One region of the Vagococcus penaei genome, then DNA from elsewhere that is predicted to be linked to it. Evidence: predicted binding sites of a transcription regulator. Region 1 holds the regulator's gene; each other region holds the start of a gene.

Region 1 (6,846 bases):
CATGTTCTAATTGTTGCCTATCAAAATTAGAAGAAAAAAATGTTGGTAATTGTTCTTGCATGCGATATTGTAAAATGACACCAAGAATATCATCTCGAACCCAACTACTCATAGCATCTGCCCCAATGTCATCAATCATTAGAATTGGGGATTTTTTAATAGTATCTAATTTATCAAATACATTATCTGTCTTAATTGAATTTTTCATTTCAACCGCAAAAGTTGGAAAATGGATTAATGTGGTACGATATCCTTTTTCTGCTAATGTATTAGCAATTGCCCCTAACAAATACGTTTTACCAACGCCAAAGGCCCCTTGTAAATAAAGCCCTTGATGAAAAGCTTTAGGATTATCTTCGTAATCATTAATAAATTTTAAGGCCAGTTGCAATGCTTCTTTACGTTCAGTCGTCATCTCAAAGCCACTAAGAGTTGCTTCTTGAATATCTTTTGGCATGTCCACAGCTTTCACGCGATTTTTAATCTCTTGTTGACGTTTTTGCTCTAGTAAATCTTTTGTTGGAACATACGTTACATCGATATAGTGAAAATTTAAAAATAACTGTGGTTCATAGCCAGGAGCAAACATGGTCGGATCATTTAACTGGAACTTGCGTTTTTCTTGAATAAACTCAAACAATTTGGATAAACTTTTTTCAACATCATCTTCAGTCAAAACATCTCGATGTTTGTCAATAAATGCTTTAACGTCAGCATCCTCAAAGGTAATTTGTCTTAATTTTTGGAATTTTTCCATTCTTGATTTGTTGGTCATTTTTTGTCCAAGTTCTTTCCCTATATTATTCACTATGAATCACCTGCTTTCTTTTCTTGAATTCGTTTAATTTGTTCATCAAAAAATGCCAATTCTTCTTTAGACATTGGAGTATCCTGTTTTTTCACATCAGAATTTGCCCAATCTGGAAGCGTCTCTTTACGCACAGATTGGTTTTTACGATACGTTTTAGGCTTAGGCTGATTAGCTTTTTTCTCTTGATAATTTTTCACCTTAGTCAACGCCAATTCTGGTGAGAAAGTTTCAGATTGAGCCCAGTCATTAGCAATTGAATTCGCAATATTTTGATTTAAAGATGGTTTATCTTGAACAACTAACATATAGTGAATTAACATATTTATCACACTATTCGGCAAACTAGACTGTTTCGTTAAATTTTCTATTAGCCAGCGCTCATTCGACGAAACAAAGCCACCACGTTGTTCTTTAAGTGCTTGTAGAAAAACCATTGGTGGTAATTGGTCACACATTTTTATGACTTCAATTTCCGGTTCACTATACCCTTCCCTAAGTAATGTATTATAACGTAAAGTCGCTTTATCTGCTTCTGTCTTTAGTTGTAAGTCTGACAAAGAAAGATTGGATGGTGTTTCAGTAGCAGAGACTTGTTGTTTTTTGCGTTTATGATACTCTGTATAAACGGCTTGTTTTAATTTTTTTATATCTACTAGATTGGTTACATAATCTGCAGCTTTCATAATAAAAGTTTGCATTTCTAGTTCATTGATACCATAAAGTTGATGAAATGATTCAATCACACGTTTTAATTCACTTGAAAATTGTTTTTTTTCTAGTCCAAGGTTAGCAATGGTTGCCATAAAAAATTCCCAGTCAAATTGACTATCTAGTTTAATTTCTTCTTTTGATGATGGCATGTTTTTGAAAATTGCTTTAACGTTAGCTAGTTCCTGTTCATGGTTGACCATTGATTGGGCAGCAGATGGGAATACTTTAACAAAATTAGCAGTCACATCAACATAATGCGTCAAGTCATCTACAATGCTTTCATAGTGGGCCGTCAACTTATTAAATTCAGTTTGTCCAATTCTATCTAATAACATCATACTTAGTAAATCATCATTTAGAAACTTATCTGGTGTAATAGGTACTTGGACAATATATAAAAACTGATGGTTTGTCTCACTAGTACGCGTATATGCTTTCAAAAGGCCAACTGCTTCTAGTTTTAGCCGAGCTTGGTAAAATGTTGGCAAGCTGATATCTAACTTGTCTAACAAGCTACTGTGCGTTTTCAAGCTATCCGTAGACGATTCGGCTTCAGTTAGAAATAAAGTTATCAAAGAAAAAGCCGTTGCTCCAATAATTGGTAAATATAAAGTGGAAAGTGTGCGGTAGTCTTGACCATTATATAAAGAGATGGCTTTAACTCTGTAATTATCTTTGGGTTTTAATTTATCCCAGGCTTCATGCAAATCATTTCTCTCACTTTCTTACTTTTCTTTATCAATAATTTCTTGTAATTCTTTTAAAAAGACACTCATATCTTTAAATTGACGGTAAACACTAGCAAAACGGATGTAAGAAATCTCATCTAAATTGACTAATTCTTCCATAACGTATTCACCAATTAAAGTCGTTGATACCTCATTTTCTCCTTGGTTACGCACTCTATTTTCAACATGATCAACGACTTGTTCCATTTGTTCCATAGATACAGGTCGTTTTTCAGCTGAACGAATTAAGCCGCGTAATACTTTATCTCGACTAAATTCTTCTCGTGCCCCATTCTTTTTAATCACCAATAAAGGTGTTACTTCAATTCGCTCAAATGTAGTAAAACGAAATCCACACTCTTCACATTCACGTCTTCGTCGAATAGAACGACCTTCATCTGCAGGTCGACTGTCGACAACGCGTGAGCCATTATAGTGGCATTTAGGACATTGCATATTAGTCACCTCTTCATCATTATACTTCTTAATTACTGGTTACATTATAACATGTCGCTTTTCATTGGTATACTATGGAAATAAAATATAAAAAGTCTTAAAGAATAACTAAATTTCACTAATTAGAGTAAGCAAAAAAAGAAGTGGATTTCTCCACTCCTTTATCTAGATTGTTTTATGCTTAAATGAAACTGTCATTTAGCCTAAACGTTCTTTAATATATTTTGTTATATCGACACTGTTTGTTTTAGTTTTTTCTAAATCAAACGGCTCTCCCAGCATCTCGCTATTTAGATAGGCAATAAGCATTGGTAAATTCATACCTGCATAAGCTTCAATTGTTTCTCCAACCATAATTTTATTTGTAATCACATTAGCTGGTGTTCCCCCCAATAAATCAGCGAAAACAACATAATCACCATCTAATTCAGATGTTAGGCGGTCAAATTTGTCTGCAAAATCACTGCCTTCCTCATCAGGTAGTAGTGATACCGTATGAATATTTTCTTGTGGCCCTAAAATCATTTCAACACTTTCTTTTAAGCCTTCGCATAATGATCCGTGACTAATTAAAATAATTGATGTCATTTTTTCGCTCCCCTTACTAATTAACTATTTATTATTTACTAATAATCCCTAGAGCAGATAAAGCAATTGAAACAAACAAGACAATGAAGATTGCTCTAGTAGATGTCATTTTTTTACGTCCTAATAACCAGTAAACTAAACCTACGATAGTTAATGGTACTAGTTTTGGTAAAATCATATCCAAACTATTTTGGATATTAACCGTTAAATCACCAATCTGTGGTGCATAAGCTATTTTAACATTAATCATAGTTGCTACTAATGCTCCGACCATGAATACCCCCATAATCGTTGCTGCATCGGTAATAGCGGTTAATTTATGTTGCATAGTAGTTACTAAAGATACACCTTCCTTATAAGCGAATTGAAGCTGTTTCCACCTAAAAACCATGACTAGCACGTTGGCTAAGACCCAAATTAACATGCCGACAGGATTACCATTTGATGCCATATTTGCAGCCACTGCCCCAAAAATTGTTGGCCATAATGCACCGAAAATAGAGTCTCCAATTGCTGCGAAAGGACCCATTAGTCCAGTTTTCAAACCAGATACTGTATCTTTTGATGCAATACCTTCTTTTTCTTCAATGGCTAAATCAATACCTGTTACTAATGTATTTAAGAAGTTACTGGTATTAAAGAATTGTGCATGTGTTTTCATCATTTCTTTTAATTCTGGTGTACCGTCACCATAAATTTTGCGGAGTTGCGGTAAAATAGTAAATAAGTAACCCGATCCTTGCATTCTTTCATAGTTCCAACCTAATTGAAAACCTAATAGACTACGACGGTTAATTTGATTAAAATCTTTTTTAGTTAATTTATATTTAGAGTTCGTCATCTTCGATTTCTCCTTCCACTACATCAATTGCGACATTATTTGTAACGTTATTAACTGGAACACCTGTTTTGGCACTGTTATCGATAGTTCGTTTATATTGTAGATAAGCAAGACCAAAACCGATTAATGCGATTGCTAACATAGATAAGTTGTTTAAAGGTTGTGCGAAATCTTTTGACAAAGTACCAACGACACCACCGATTGCTTGAATATTGACAAAGACAGTGGATAATAATGCTGTAATAACGAAACCTAGAATTAAGTAAGCAATGTGTTTTTTAACTGGTAAGTAGCGTAATAAAATAGCAAATCCGACAGCTGGTAAAACTGCCCCTGCAGTTGACAATCCATCACCTAACCATTTTAAATCGGTATTTAAATAATTTACAACAGTATTAACCACTTCACCACCGAAACTAATTGCTAAGAAAACTGGTAATGCACGTGAAAGACTCCAAGATAAGATACCCATTAAATAATTGCGTTCAATTTTTTTGTATTCCATATTTTCAATGTGTGTGTCAATACGATGAGCGAAGAAAGTATTGGCAAAGCGACCTAAGATATCCATTTGAATCATTAAACTCGCTACTGGTACCGCAATAGCAGCAATAGCTTGTTCAGGATTCATACCCAAACCGACTGAGAAAACAGTTGCTAAAATAGTTCCCGAGTTCGCATCGATTCTTGAAGCACCACCAAATGTTCCTACACCTAAAATAGCTAACTGCATACTACCACCGATAATTAATCCAGCTTTCATATCACCCATAATAATACCTGTAATTAAACCTGCAAAAACTGGTGAGCCAGCTCCTGAATAAATTGTTAACTCGTCAATAATTTGATACCCTGCATAAAATGTAATTAATAATATTTGCCACCATAGGATTTCCATGTGTTACACTCCCTTATTTTATGATTTTTTAATAAAGTAATAAAACTACTTTCATTATCAGATGGAACCATTTGATGTACCAACTTAACTCCCTTAGAATCTAGATACTCAAAATCTTCAATATCTTTTTCTAAGACATTCACTGATTTAGTAATTGATTTAGACCCTTCTACTCGTGACATGTTACCTACATTGACAATTTCAAGTGGTACACCCAAATTAACTAATTCAACTAGAACACTTGGTTTTTTTACAACAATTAAAACTTTTTGTGAATCGTAACGTCCTGCTAAAATATTAGTCGCTGCTTTTTCAGCTGTTAACACACTGATTTTAACTCCAGATGGTGTTGCTAATTTTAAACTCTGTTTTTCAATTTGGCTATTAACAATATCGTTGTCAACAACCATCACTCGAGTAATCCCTAGTTTAGGTATCCAAAGATTCGCTACCTGTCCGTGGATTAATCGGCCATCAATTCGTACTCCTGTAATCATTTTGTTTCCTCCTTTTAATTGTTTGTCAATCTAATAATTCAATAATAATTGTTTCAAACGCTTTCATTGGATAAGATAATGTAAAGTTTTCTCCTTCTTTCTCAAAGGTAACATTATCTAATCGTTTTTTCCTAGTGACAATATTAGCAGTGACACTTGGACTATTAATATAATCATGTAAATTAATTTGAATTGATTCGTAATCATCTAATGTAAAATTTGTGATATATAAACGTTTACCATCTCGAATTAATTGACAGACAGGCATATTGACTAAGTAATCAGTTGTCATTTTACCCAAATAATTTTTAATAATCGTTTCTTTATACGTCACATATTGCGCATCCCAACCATATTTTAAATGGTAACTAATTGGTAAAATAAAATGTTTACGATTGATTACACTCATACCATTACCAATCCATTGATTTTTTTCATTATATAGTGATGTTAAAACTGCTGTGTCATCAGAATTCGTATAGGTAATATTTGCTAAATCACCAGTTTGCTGCATAACAGTCATCCGTGCATGTTCAACACCTTCTATTAATTCTGGGCCATTCCATTCTTCATAAGTATGGTAACCAGTGTGCGGTGTTAACCAATTATAAGATTCAGCATGAATTAAATGATTCAGTTGGCGATCAAATAAGATTTCAACGCTTGTACCATCGAGCATCACACGATTGTGAGTAAATAAATGATTAATGTCATCATCTGATAAATTCCGTAGTACTTGATCACTGACTGCAACGACTTGATTGGTTAATCCTGTTACCTTTGTCGTATTGATTAGTTTTGTTGCAATACCAAATGAACCAAGTAATGCCAACCATTCATATTCTCTTGGTAACATTTCCTCTAATTGACCAGTTTTAGATTCTCTAGTGTAAACTGTATCTTGAGAATAGAGAACAGCTACTCCATGTAAATTTTCTAAGTCAATTGGATGCTTAACGGAATAATTTAGTAATGGTTTACTTTCACTTAAAATCTTTTGATGATTGTAGCTAAAGACAACACCGTTACCCATCATATCGTAAAAATTAAATAGTATGCCTTTTGCTCCAATCAATATCACAGTCTCTAGTTGTAATTGGGTGAACTTGTTTGATTTGGCATAAGTTGAATACATATAATTCTCTAACTCAGGCATCATTTGAGCATTTGGTCCCATCATTTGAGCGACTGGTCGGACATTACGGTTAAACTCCCTGACATATTTCAAACCAGGTATTTCATTGTAACTTGGTAAGTGTGGCCGAGATGTGGGTAACTGATTAATTGATAAGTGTTCAAATAATTTATGCCAATCA
Region 2 (6,846 bases), 740 kb from region 1:
ATCTTAGGGAGCGCCCTATTTTTTGGTCACAGTGAAAGTCTAGGTACGTTCTCATCATTATATGATGCTTTACAAAATCCTAATATTGCTGGTGGTGTTGCCAGTCCATTACTTAGTACGCTATTTGCCGTTGCTTTATTGGCTTCTGGTCAAAACTCAACGATTACAGGTACATTAACGGGACAAGTTGTTATGGAAGGTTTCATTCATATGAAATTACCACAATGGGCTAGACGTGTCATCACGCGGTTACTATCCGTTATTCCAGTATTGATTTGTACAATTTATTTTGGTGGCAATGAAACGGCACTTGATAATTTATTAATCTATTCTCAAGTCTTTTTAAGTATCGCTTTACCTATCTCAATGATTCCACTCGTTTACTTTACGAGTTCAGAAAAAATCATGGGGAAACGATTTAAAAATTCACGCTGGGTTGTTTGGACCGCTTGGATTTGTGTGATTGTTTTAACTGGACTCAATATCCAACTAATTATTGATACACTTGCGCTCATTTAACTAACAAAAAAGACGATTAATTGACTAAATCAATTAATCGTCTTTTAGTTATCCTCATCATCTGCAATATGTTGTTTTGTCACTGTTGTTTCTTGGACAACTAATTTGGCTGTAATGCCACGAATAATAATTAAAATAGAAACATACATAATTGTTTTGAAAGAATCTGACGTTACTGTGCGAATCAAATCACTAATAATCATAAATTGAATACTCAATAAGATATAAGAACTTAAATTTACTTTTTCAATATCTTTATGAAGAGCTTTTTTACGTCCTTCGACACTATTGATTTCAATTCGAATAAGATTAATAAAACTTTTAACACCACCAATAACTAAAATTAAAATAGCCGTATAATCAGTAATAGTTTCTATAACTTCTATAAGACGAGACATAAAATCCACTCCTTGCACTAATTGTACAACAAATAGTTTTTTATGTCAGATAATTTTATTTAGTTAGTGTAACGACTCGCATCAATACACTTATCCCAAATAACGGCTTGATGAGCTACTAACGATTTTTGCACATCAATTAAGCGTTGGTTACTACTTCCTCGAAATTGTAATGTTAAGTCACGACGTGCTAATTCAAAACGTCCGTCAACTAAGACATCAATTTTAGCTAATAAATCTAATTTATCATCCGTTTCTTCCAATAATTCCTCAAACGTGTATCCACTCCACGACCAAATATCCTTTTGCTGACCGTAAACTTCACGTACACGATTAACTAATCGTAAACACACTTGCGTATTCAAAAATGGTTCACCACCAAGTAATGTTAGACCTTGAACGTGATCATGACTTAAATCATTAAGAATCTGATTTTCCAATTCTATAGAATACGGCTCGCCGTAATTAAAATTTTGAATTGCTTTATTAAAACAGCCCTTGCATGCAAATAAACAACCGCTAACATATAAACTACAACGAACGCCTTCACCATCAACAAACATAAAAGGTTTATAATCGGCAATACGATTTTTACTCCACTCGTCTGCTGTCCACTCTTTTGGTTTTGGATTTCTCATTTTCACACATCCTTTGTTCGAATTAAAAAGGGTTAAGTGTCTCACTAACAACACTTAACCACCTTATACAATATATTTATTTCATATGTTTAACACGTGATGCAATCTCTTTATGACGACCATGTACCATTGGACGTGCTTGTGGATTACCTAAATAGCCACATGTTCGTTTTACTACATCACACGTTTTAGGGTCACGATTTCCACATTGTGGACATTCAAATCCACGTTCCGTTGGATTAAAATCTCCCTCAAAATCACATTCATAACAATGATCGATTGGAGTATTTGTCCCTAAGTAACCTATTTTATCGTACGAATAATCCCACACAGCTTCAAGTGCTTTTGGATTTGTTTGTAAGACTGGATACTCGCAATAATGAATAAAACCACCTGAACAATATTGAGGATAGTCTTTTTCAAAATCTAATTTTTCAAATGGCGTTGGATTCTTACGAACATCATAATGAAAGCTATTTGTATAATAGTCTTTATCAGTAATATCAGCAACCTCACCAAATTTTTCTTGGTCTAGACGACAGAAACGATCAGTTAAACTTTCACTTGGTGTAGAATACACACTAAAGTGATAACCGTACTCATTTCCCCAAAGATCAGCATGCTCTTTCAATGACCGAATAATATCAAGAGTAAATTCTTTCGCTGTGGCATTTTGTTCCCAAGAACCGCCAAAGAAAGCCGCAGCAACTTCATATAAACCAATATAACCTAAAGAAATCGTCGCACGTTTATTTCTAAATAGCTTATCCACAGAATCCGTTTTTTTCAATTTTTCACCAAATGCACCGTACATATAAAGGATTGGTGCATTTTCTGGTGTTGCTTCTTTGCATCGATTAATTCTAAATACCAAGGCATCTTTAACGATAGCTAATCTTTCTTCAAGTAAGTTCCAAAATTTTTCTTGATCGCCGTCTGCTTCTAACGCGATTCTCGGTAGGTTTAGTGTCACAACACCTAGATTCATCCGTCCAGAATTTACTTCTTCACCAGCATCATTTTTCCAACCTTGTAAAAATGATCGACAACCCATTGGTGTTTTAAAACTACCAGTTAATTCAACAATCTTATCGTAATTTAAAATATCTGGATACATTCTCTTAGTTGCACATTTTAAAGCTAATTCTTTGATATCATAATTAGGGTCACTTGGTAGACGGTTCACACCTTCTTTAATTGTAAAAATTAATTTAGGGAAAATTGCTGTCCGATGTTCCTCACCTAGACCCTTGATTCGATTTTCAAAGATGGCCCGTTGGATTTCACGTTCAAACCAATTAGTTCCTAAACCAAAACCTAATGAAGTAAATGGCGTTTGACCGTTTGATGTGAACAGTGTATTAATTTCATATTCTAGGCTTTGCATGGCATCATAGATATCTTTACGCGTTTTTTCTTTTGCATACAAATCATGTTGACTCGCATCAGCAATCCATTTTTTTGCGTCTTCGAGATGTTTATAATAGTTTTTTTCAGCAAAAGGGGCCAAAAATTCATCAATACGATCTGCTGAACAGCCACCATATTGGCTAGATGCGACGTTTGCTATTATTTGTGAGATTTGTGCAGTCGCTGTTTGAATTGATTTTGGTGCTTCAACTTCAGCATTGCCGATTTTAAAACCATTATTTAGCATCCCTTTAAAATCAATCAAACAACAATTAGTCATTGGTGAATAGGGATGATAATCTAAGTCGTGGTAGTGAATATCGCCTTTTTGATGAGCATTAGCTACATGAGGAGGTAATAACTTCAATCCTATTGATTTCCCCACGATGCCTGCTGTCAAATCCCGTTGTGTATTAAACACATTACTATCCTTATTAGCATTTTCATTGACTAATTGACTATCCTTGTTTAATAGTTTACTAATCGTAAAATTAATATCCGTTGCCCGACGGCGCTCAAAATCACGTTGCGTCCGATAATTGATATATTCTTCTGCTAACTTATACTCACATTTGTCTAATAAAGTATGTTCAACAATATTTTGAATTTCATAAATTTTAATATTTTTAGTAAACCGTTCAGCAATTTCATGATTAATTAGACTAATTAAATGATCAATTTTAGTGTATGTCATTGGATCTAGCGAGCCTCTTATTTTGGTCTCAGCTTTAATCAAAGCATTCTTAATTTTGTCGTCATCAAATTCAACTACTCGTCCATCACGTTTAATAACTTTAATTTTGTGTAATTCCGAACTTAATAAGCCATCCTTATCTGTCGCCACGTTAATTTCTAGCATAGTTATCGACCCCTTTTCATTCATTCGCTATCTATCATAGCTCATAAACGTTTCTTTTTCAACTACATATTGTGTTTAAAAAACAGAAAAAAGCACTTGACAACTATATATAGTTTAAGGTTTAGTTTTGTTTTTTTCGATTTTTCATTTATATAATAAGCTTCATTCAGATAAATAAAATGATTTTTTTCACTAATCAATTAATTAAAAAAATACATAACAAAAAAATTATGTCTTTTTTTCATACATTCTTCACATTCATTTGCTAATATGTAGTTAGTTAGATTTAGCAATTATTATATTCATCTGATGATAAACATATTTATTCCTTTTATTATCATCACTTAATTTTTTATCTTTTTTCACATAATTTTCATACAAGTAAACTATAATTAAATTATTAAGAAATTAACTTTTTTCATTAAGGTTATCTCTAACCTATCACTCCTTTTAACACTAGCTTCTCCACTAGTGTTTTTTTTTATAGCCTGGTTACTCACTCAGAGTAATCAGGCTTTTTTTATGTCACATCTAAAAAAAGTCGTAGCTTAGACTAACCTCAAAAGGATTACCTAAGTTACGACTGATTTCAACTAGTCATTCTATATATTAAGTCAATTAATCAACAACTGTTAATTCAACTTCAATGTTATTACGTGTTGCTTTAGAGTAAGGACATACTCCATGTGCTTTGGTAACGAGTTCTTCAGCTTGTGCTTTGTCGACACCAGGGATAGACACTTCTAATTGAGCACCAACTTTATACCCACCTTCTGGGTCTTCATAAAGTGAGATACGTGCTGTTACAGTACTTTTAGCCTCAATTTTAGCTTGTTGCATAACTAGTTCTAATGCACTATTAAAACAGGCACTATAGGCTGCCGCAAATAATTGTTCAGGATTTGTTGTATTTTCTCTTTTAATTCCGGGTGAAGTCACTTGGTAATGAAAACTTTTATCTGGTGAGTGCACCTCTCCAGAACGACCACCTGTATTGATAATACTTGTTTCATATAATTTTTTCATCAAACATTCCTCCTATCATTATCATGCGCAATTTAGCTAACTACTAGCTACACCTTAATTGTAACGACTACCGCTTTAAAGTGCAATTATTTAGATTACGAAAAATCTTTCAAATGTTCTATATATTCAATAAATAAAACAAAAAAATACATTTTAATAATAAATAAAAAAACAACAACGCTAATTCACAACGTCATTGTTTTTTACTCAATTAATTTTTTCGTTCAACAATTCGATAATAGGCTTTTGACGTTTGCCCAAAAATCATTAAGTAAATGACTAAAAAACTGGTGACAACAATTACGCTTGCTATTAAAAAGATTGATTGATCACTTAAACCAAATAGTAATAACATCTTACTAATTAACGGAAAAGCAAAAACTAAATGCAATGTCGCTAAGGCAATTGGAAAGAAAAAGACCATCAATACTTGACTACGAATCGTCCGTTTTACTTCATCACGACTCATGCCAACACGTTGCATAATATCATAACGGTATTTGTCTTGTGTTCCTTCTGAAATTTGTTTGTAGTAAATAATAATCCCTGTAGCTAATGTAAAGGTTAAACCAAATACTAATCCTAGGAATAAGAAACCACCCATAAACCCTTGTGATTCTTCACGATCAATCGCTTGTGAGCTAAATGTGTATTCATCTAATTTTTGTTGACTCATCATGTTCTTAACAGCTTTTGCATAAGCAAGTTGATTGGCTTGGGTTCCCGATGTATTAACATAAATTGTAGAATCCATTTGTTGATACTCTGCAAAATCTATTGGATACAACGACTGAACAGCTTTATTTATCTGTTGTTGATTTTCAAAAACAAAAATATAAGCATTGGATAAACCTTCAACTCTAGGGATAAACGTCATCTCATCAATCGTTTTAACGACATCATAGGTCTGGTCACCAAAGATTGCTTTCTTTTCTTTATAAGGCTTGTTCATGCTATAAAGCATTAATTCATTTTCATCTAATCTTGTTTTGTCACCTGTCAATCGTCCAAATTCAGCTTGAGTCATAAAGCTCGCCATACTTGCGACCTCTGCATCATTCATACGAAATTCATCCATTGATAATGCTTTAAACGCTGTTCCTTGATTGATTAACATCATCCTTGTTGTAGTTTGAATGGTATTTTCTTCATCAATCATCACCTCATGTTCTTTAGCTAATGATTGCATTTTATCTGCAATCTTTTGCTCATTTTTCCCCGCCGTTACCGTCACGCTTACATCATAGGGATTCCGATTTTTTACCATATTATCCATACCAAAATATAAGCTGGCTGTTGTGGCAACGGTGACTAACACCATCGTACTCAAAATACAAATACTCGCTAGGCCAACTGCATTTTGTTTCATGCGATACATCATGCTTGAGACAGAAATAAAATGATTAGGTTGGTAATAATAACGTTTGTTTCGCTTTAATAATTTTAAAATCACAATACTACTTGCTGTAAAAAGGGCATAAGTTCCAATAATGACTAGCACTACAGCAACAAAAAATAGGCTAATAGCAGACAGAGGTGTCTTAATCGATAAGGAAATCCCATAGCCAATTCCAATACAAGACACGCCAACCAACGCCGTGAGCCACTTGGCTTTCGGTTCTTTTTCACCATGTTGCTCTCCTTGCAACAAAGACAATGGGTTGACCATTTTCAGTTGGATGACTGTGATAAGGTATAAAATCAGAAATATAATCATGAAAAACGCCACAATTTTCGCAATGCTTACAGTATCAAGAGAATACGTAAATTGTGCACCAAAACCAGTCATTTTCTTCAAAACTAAAAAAGATAACTTTGAAAAAACAACCCCCGTTATCAGGCCAATAATAATTGTTAGCGTACTTGAAAAGATACTTTCAATAAATAAAATTTTTGCTAATTCTTTTTTACCCATTCCTAATATATTATAAAGCCCTAATTCTTTTTTTCGTTGTTTTAATAAGAAACTATTGGTATACAACGAAAAAATCACCGT
Region 3 (6,846 bases), 700 kb from region 1:
CCGCCAGTCGTCTAAGTCATTCGACAAGGGGATACGTGTATCCAACCAAAATTGTTCTGTTAATTTTTCCCACGTTGATTTATCAATAATATCTTCAACTGCATTCCAGTTGATAGCTTCATAATAGCGATTTGTCACAGTTTATTCCTCCTTAAATAACACAGCTTTCACATTGGTTACTGCCAATTTCACCAGAATCGTCGGTAAATGTCCGAATGTAGTAAATTGACTTGATTCCTTTATGGAAAGCATAGTGACGCAAGATGTTTAGGTCACGTGTTGTTTGTTTGGTTGTATCAGTTTTCCATTCGTACAAGCCTTCAGGAATATCTGAGCGCATAAAGAGTGTTAAACTCATGCCTTGGTCAACGTGTTTTTGTGCCGTAGCATAGACATCGATGACTTTACGCATATCCATATCATAAGCAGACGTGTAGTAAGGCATACTCTCATTTGATAAGTGTGCCGCAGGGTAGTAAATTTTCCCGATTTTCTTTTCTTGACGTTCTTCAATCAAGCGAGTAATTGGGTGGATACTTGCGCTTGTATCATTAATATAAGAAATCGAGCCATTAGGTGCCACAGCTAAACGGTTTTGATGGTAAAGGCCATATTCTTGGATAGACTCTTTAAGAGCTTTCCAGTCGTCTGCGGTTGGAATCTCAATACCTTTAAATAAGTCAGCTACTTTATCAAATGTCGGTGCAATAGGTTCGTTAATATAGCTGTCAAAGTAAGAGCCATTTGCATAATCTGATTTATCAAAGTTATGGAAGGTCACACCACGTTCTTTGGCGATTTGATTACTTTCAAATAATGTCCAATAGTTTAGCAGCATAAAGTAGACATTCGTAAAATCAAGTGATTCTTCTGAACCATAAGCCATTTGATTTTTCGCAAAATAAGTATGTAAGCCCATTGCGCCTAATCCAATGGTATGACCCAGTTGGTTGCCGTTTTTAATCGATGGTACCACATCAATGCTTGACGCATCAGTGACAGAAGTTAAAGCACGAGTCATCACGCGGACAGATTGACCAAAATGCGGGCTGTCCATTAAATTAACAATATTTGTTGACCCTAGGTTACACGAAATATCTGTTCCTAATTCTTCGTATTCTTGACGGTCATTGATTGCAGATGGTTGTTGGACTTGTAAAATTTCTGAACACAGGTTACTCATGATAATTTTACCGTAAACAGGGTTGGCACGGTTTGCTGTATCAATGTTGATGATATATGGGTAGCCAGACTCTTGTTGAAGTTTACTGATTTCATTTTCTAAGTAACGCGCACTAATTTTTTGTTTACGAATATTTGGATTAGCCACTAATTCATCGTATTTTTCTGTGATATCCAAATAAGAGAAAGGCACACCGTATTCACGTTCTACACTGTAAGGACTGAATAAATACATGTCTTCATTTTTACGTGCTAATTCGTAAAATTTATCTGGTACGACTAGACCAAGCGACAATGTTTTGACGCGGACTTTTTCGTCGGCATTTTCTTTTTTTGTTGATAAGAAGTGTTCAATATCAGGATGGAAGACATTTAAGTAAACGACACCCGCACCTTGACGTTGGCCTAATTGATTACTGTAACTAAAGCTATCTTCAAATAATTTCATGACAGGGACAACGCCACTTGCAGCTCCTTCAAAACCTTTAATTGGTGCACCAGCTTCACGCAGATTTGATAGGGTAATCCCCACACCACCACCTATACGTGATAATTGCAAGGCACTATTAATTGAGCGACCGATACTATTCATGTCATCAGTGACTTGGACTAAGAAACAGGATACTAGTTCTCCACGACGTTTACGTCCAGCGTTTAAGAATGATGGTGTCGCCGGTTGATAACGTTGGTAAATCATTTCTTCAGCTAATTGGCGAGCTAATGTTTCATCGCCATTGGCAAAGTATAGAGCATTAAATGCTACACGGTCTTCATAACGTTCAAGATATTCTGTTCCATCATTACTTTTTAGAGCATATTGTGAATAAAATTTGTATGCTGCCATAAATGATTTGAAAGTAAAATTTTGGGCATCTAGGTACTCATAAAGAGACGTAATAAATTCTATTGAATAGCGTTTGATAAATTCTTCTTCAATATAATCTTGTTCAATCAAATAATTGATTTTGTCTTCAATCGACGCAAACTGGCGTGTATTTGGCTCCACATTTTCCTTAAAAAAGGCCGCTAATGCTTCTTTATCCTTGTACAAAGGAATTTGATCATTAATTGGCCGATTAATCTCATTATTCAATTCAAAATAAGTTACATCTGTCAGTTTTTTAAGACTCAAGGTCACTCACTACTTTCTTAAATTTATTTACGTCTTGCTCGGTTCCGCTAAATTCAAACTCAAAGAGTAATGGAATGTGATAATCGCGAGCGATATCTTTCGCGGTAAAAATAAAAAGCTCCGCAAAGTTTCGGTTGCCTCCACCAGCAACACCTTTTAGGTAGCTTTGATTGTTTTTAAACTCAATAAAATCGTTCACTACTTCAGTGACTTCAGCATCATAAGTAGGAACGACTAAAATAAAAGGTTCATTGATTTGATGAAAAGGATTCGTCGTATCAATTTCGTAGGCCGGTAAGTCTAGTTTCTGAATAAAGCGTCTCGTTTGTCCAGTTAAAGAAAAAAAGACTAGTTTCATGATTAGACCGCCAACGTTCTTAATTGGTCAGGACGGAAACCTACGATAGTTACACGTGCATCTTCTGTTGTGATAACAGGTACGCTACGGAAACCTTTTGCTTTCAAATCATCGATATATTCTGGTTTGCTATCGATATTAATTTCATTAAATGCAACCTCTTTATCGGCTAAGAATTTTTTTGTCATGGTACATTGTGGGCAATTGTTTTTTGTATATAAAGTAATTGTTGACATGTTAATCACTCCTAAATTTCTTTTTTCATGTAGGTTATCTATAAATAATAGTATAACTTGAATATAAAAAAAGTCAATGCCTAAACACTATATATAGTGTTTTTAAGTTATCCACATACAATAGTTAGTATGAAAAAGCGCTTTAGGCTTGATATATCAATCGTTCTAAAAAGTTATCCCAAGAGTTACACACAGTATCTTAAAACTTAACGTGCTGAAATTCACAATTAATGATTGACGAGTAAACTTTGACGTCGTACAATTAACTTAATAATTGAGAATGATTATCATTTCAATACGCTAGTTATGTGAATTAGATAATTTTGATAGGGGTAAGCAGATGGAAAAATTAAGTGATGGGGTTGCTAGAAAAACCTATGAGTTTCTTGGTTACCAAGGAAATACACGCTATGACACGCATTTAAAAAATTTGGGTCTGGTTAAAGGCACAACACTATATATAGTAACAAAAGAAAAAAATCAACCACTAATCATTATGTTTAAGGGAGTACGGCTTGGTTTAGATGTCGATGTAGCACGAGATATGGTTGTTCGCGAGAAAGAGCTCGATAATCAAGTCTCAATGGTATCGCTTAGTCAGTTAGCGGTTGGACAAGTCTCACGTGTGGTTAAGCTACTAGGGACTAGAGAAGTGAAACGTCGCTTATTAGACATGGGATTGACAAAGGGAACTCCGATTGTGATTAAACAAGTTGCACCACTGGGAGACCCAATTGAAATTCGGGTACGTAATTATGATTTAACACTGCGGAAACAGGAAGCGGAGCATATTATGGTTGAAGGAGTCGACTAGCAATGACGCACGAGGTATCGCTAGCTTTAGTTGGTAATCCCAATTGTGGCAAGACCAGTTTATTCAATGAATTGACTGGCTCAAATCACTCTGTTGGTAACTGGCCAGGTGTGACAGTTGAACGTAAAACGGGAATAATTAAGGGGACGGATAATATTGTCTTACAAGATTTACCAGGTATCTATTCAATGTCACCATATTCACCAGAGGAAGTCGTGGCTAGGGATTATCTCATCCAGGATATACCTGATGCTGTTTTAAATATTGTTGACGCGAGCAATTTAGAGCGTAACTTGTATTTAACGTTACAGTTACTTGAAACGGGGCATCCTGTTATTGTTGTCTTAAATATGATGGATGTTGTGAAAAAACAAGGGACTCTACTAAATGACAATCAACTAGGCTATTTATTGGGCGTCCAAACAATTCCAATTAGTGTCACGAAAAATCAAGGATTACAGGAATTGACGCATATAATTAGTAAACGTCGTAGTGGATTTAGTCCCATCGTTAATTATCCGACTTATGACGACCGTCTGGAAGTCGCTTTAGATGAGATTAGTCAGTTAATCGAACCTTATGTGTCAGCTTATCAACTACGTTGGTACAGTATTAAATTATTTGAAAAAGACACACAAGTGATGGAGGTGCTTGAATTACCCCCAGACATTCAGCAAGAAATTGCAGAAATTATTACAATTTCAGAAAAGGTATTTGATGATGATAGTGAGAGTATTATTGTCAATGCACGTTACGAATTCATTGATGATGTGACAGCAATGTGTTTACAACATTCGCCAACTGCGACACAGACGATGAGCGATAAGATTGATCGCGTGGTAACCAATAAATGGCTAGCATTACCCATTTTTGCTATCGTTATGTGGTTTGTCTATTATCTTGCAATTCAGACAGTAGGAGCTTTGGGGACTGATTGGGTTAATGAACGACTATTCGGAGAATATATACCTCACATAACCAGTTATTGGTTAGCCACATGGCAAGTAGCCCCATGGTTACAATCCTTGATTTTAGATGGTATTTTGGCTGGTGTCGGTGCTGTGTTAGGTTTTGTCCCACAGTTAATGGTATTGTTTTTATGTTTATCTTTTTTAGAAGACTGTGGTTACATGAGTCGTATCGCATTTGTGATGGACCGTTTGTTTCGCCGATTTGGTTTATCGGGTAAATCATTTATTCCAATGCTTGTAGCAACTGGATGTGGGGTACCAGGTATTATGGCTAGTCGAACGATTGAAAATGAAAAAGACCGGCGAATGACGATTATGACAACGACATTCATGCCATGCTCTGCTAAGTTACCGATTATTGGTTTGATTTCAGGGGCTTTTTTCCACGCAGCTCGTGGGTTGCTCCGTCTGCCTATTTTTTTGGTATTGGTGCAATTGTATTATCAGGAATTCTTTTGAAAAAAACGGCTTTATTTAGTGGTGAACCAGCGCCATTTATTATGGAGCTTCCAAATTACCATTGGCCGAGATTAAAAAATAGTTTTCGTCAAACTATCGAACGTTCAAAATCATTTGTCAAAAAGGCTGGTACGATTATTTTTGCCTGTTCAGTTTTTATTTGGTTCTTATCATCATTTAATTGGCAATTTAAAATGGTAACAACAGATCAAAGTTTACTGGCCCTTTTAGGGAAAGGATTAGCACCATTATTTGTTCCACTGGGTTGGGGAAATTGGCAAGCGACAGTAGCAACATTAACTGGATTGATTGCTAAAGAAAATGTTGTGGGTACGTTTGGTATTTTGTATGCACATTTACCTGAAATATCTGAGACAGGTAAAGAGTTCTGGCCACTATTTAGCACCAGTTTAACACCAGTCGCTGGCTACTCATTTTTACTGTTTAATTTACTCTGTGCACCGTGTTTTGCTGCTGTTGGTGCGATTAGACGTGAGATGTCAGATTGGCGTTGGACAACTTTGGCGATTAGTTATCAATGTGGATTAGCTTATTTAGTTAGTTTTTTAGTGTATCAATTAGCGAGTGTTTTACTGGGCTATCATAGTTTTAGTTTAGGGACTGGTATCGCTATAACTTTATTAATTGGATTGATAGGCTGGTTAATTTTGCCACAAAAAAAGCCATCAAAGATTTACCAGGGATTAAACTTTACTAGAAAAGAGGAAGAAAGTATGAGTACTATTATTATATCGGTTGTTATTTTTTCGTTAGTAATTTTAGTTGTTTATCGATACGGTATTAAAAAGAAATCAAGTTGCGACTGCTCAGTTACAGATTGTCCAATTAATAAAAAACACTTATAAATATTGAACTTTTATCGTTCCAAAAATTGAATAGACAACAAAAATCACATTATAATTTAATGGATTATCTGACTAGACCATTGCTAATAGCTATCGGATGATATTGACAAATTTTTGTTGTTTTTGTTGTTTTTGTTGTTTTTTGTCGTTTTCACGGACATAATTGATTAATTCAACGGCGAAAAAATGAGTATGCTTAAAGTAGGGGAAGGGGATGACACCTCGACAATAGTAGTATTTGCTAAGTTGTTGCTTTAACCACTTCATTCAGGTTAGAGCAACAACTTAGACATTTTAGCGATACAGGGAGAGATTATTATGACAACTAATTATTTCAATGATAGTCAAAATCAATACCAATCAATGGAAAAGACAACACTAAAATTAATTGGTAACTTTCAAAAAAGTGTAGCATTTAAACAATTAGGTTATTGCGAACAACAATTTTCTGAGGATATTATTGCTAAATTTGCTGAGTATATGTTTGATTATCATTTTCAAAATGTAGTTGAATGGGAAACAATTGCTTTACAAGATGTTTTAGTGACACGTTTTCCGGAAAATATATCTGCACCAAATTATTTTTTAATTGCGTTGAGTCGGTCTTAACGTCATTTTTCTTATATGTTTACGAGTCAGGCCAGTTACCACAAGGCGTTGTTTTAGCCGATTCACTACCAACTTTATGTAAATTAATGCTTGATGTTGTAGCAACTAAGCTAGAATTAACTAAAGAAAATCAATTATTTGCCTTAGCAGATGAATTGGCTATTGATACTGATAATCTATCTGATATTGAGAAACTTTATATGTTTGTAGAACACTTTC

The links. The regulator NrdR, encoded in region 1, represses ribonucleotide reductase genes. The targets are predictions, from matches to a motif close to ACACNATATATNGTGT.
Region 2: a site for NrdR is predicted at 3,884-3,899, ahead of nrdD (anaerobic ribonucleoside-triphosphate reductase). Genes of this name have one in related genera too.
Region 3: a site for NrdR is predicted at 2,993-3,008, ahead of nrdH (glutaredoxin-like protein NrdH). Genes of this name have one in related genera too.

The regions. Positions count from the first base shown of each region.
Region 1 is NZ_CP019609.1:140,846-147,691, forward strand. It holds gene dnaI (primosomal protein DnaI) at 1-808, opposite strand, end outside; gene BW732_RS00680 (replication initiation and membrane attachment family protein) at 808-2,229, opposite strand; gene nrdR (transcriptional regulator NrdR) at 2,248-2,706, opposite strand; gene BW732_RS00690 (PTS sugar transporter subunit IIA) at 2,905-3,294, opposite strand; gene BW732_RS00695 (PTS system mannose/fructose/sorbose family transporter subunit IID) at 3,326-4,135, opposite strand; gene BW732_RS00700 (PTS mannose/fructose/sorbose/N-acetylgalactosamine transporter subunit IIC) at 4,122-5,033, opposite strand; gene BW732_RS00705 (PTS sugar transporter subunit IIB) at 5,003-5,530, opposite strand; gene BW732_RS00710 (hypothetical protein) at 5,556-6,846, opposite strand, start outside.
Region 2 is NZ_CP019609.1:1,761,646-1,768,491, reverse strand. It holds gene BW732_RS08405 (Nramp family divalent metal transporter) at 1-519, shown strand, start outside; gene BW732_RS08400 (DUF1622 domain-containing protein) at 564-917, opposite strand; gene nrdG (anaerobic ribonucleoside-triphosphate reductase activating protein) at 977-1,555, opposite strand; gene nrdD (anaerobic ribonucleoside-triphosphate reductase) at 1,632-3,824, opposite strand; gene BW732_RS08385 (organic hydroperoxide resistance protein) at 4,443-4,850, opposite strand; gene BW732_RS08380 (FtsX-like permease family protein) at 5,062-6,846, opposite strand, start outside.
Region 3 is NZ_CP019609.1:1,804,321-1,811,166, forward strand. It holds gene nrdF (class 1b ribonucleoside-diphosphate reductase subunit beta) at 1-138, opposite strand, end outside; gene nrdE (class 1b ribonucleoside-diphosphate reductase subunit alpha) at 152-2,314, opposite strand; gene nrdI (class Ib ribonucleoside-diphosphate reductase assembly flavoprotein NrdI) at 2,304-2,672, opposite strand; gene nrdH (glutaredoxin-like protein NrdH) at 2,675-2,908, opposite strand; gene BW732_RS08575 (FeoA family protein) at 3,249-3,722, shown strand; partial or broken gene feoB (ferrous iron transport protein B) at 3,725-5,844, shown strand; gene BW732_RS08585 (hypothetical protein) at 6,337-6,627, shown strand; gene BW732_RS11430 (hypothetical protein) at 6,714-6,846, shown strand, end outside.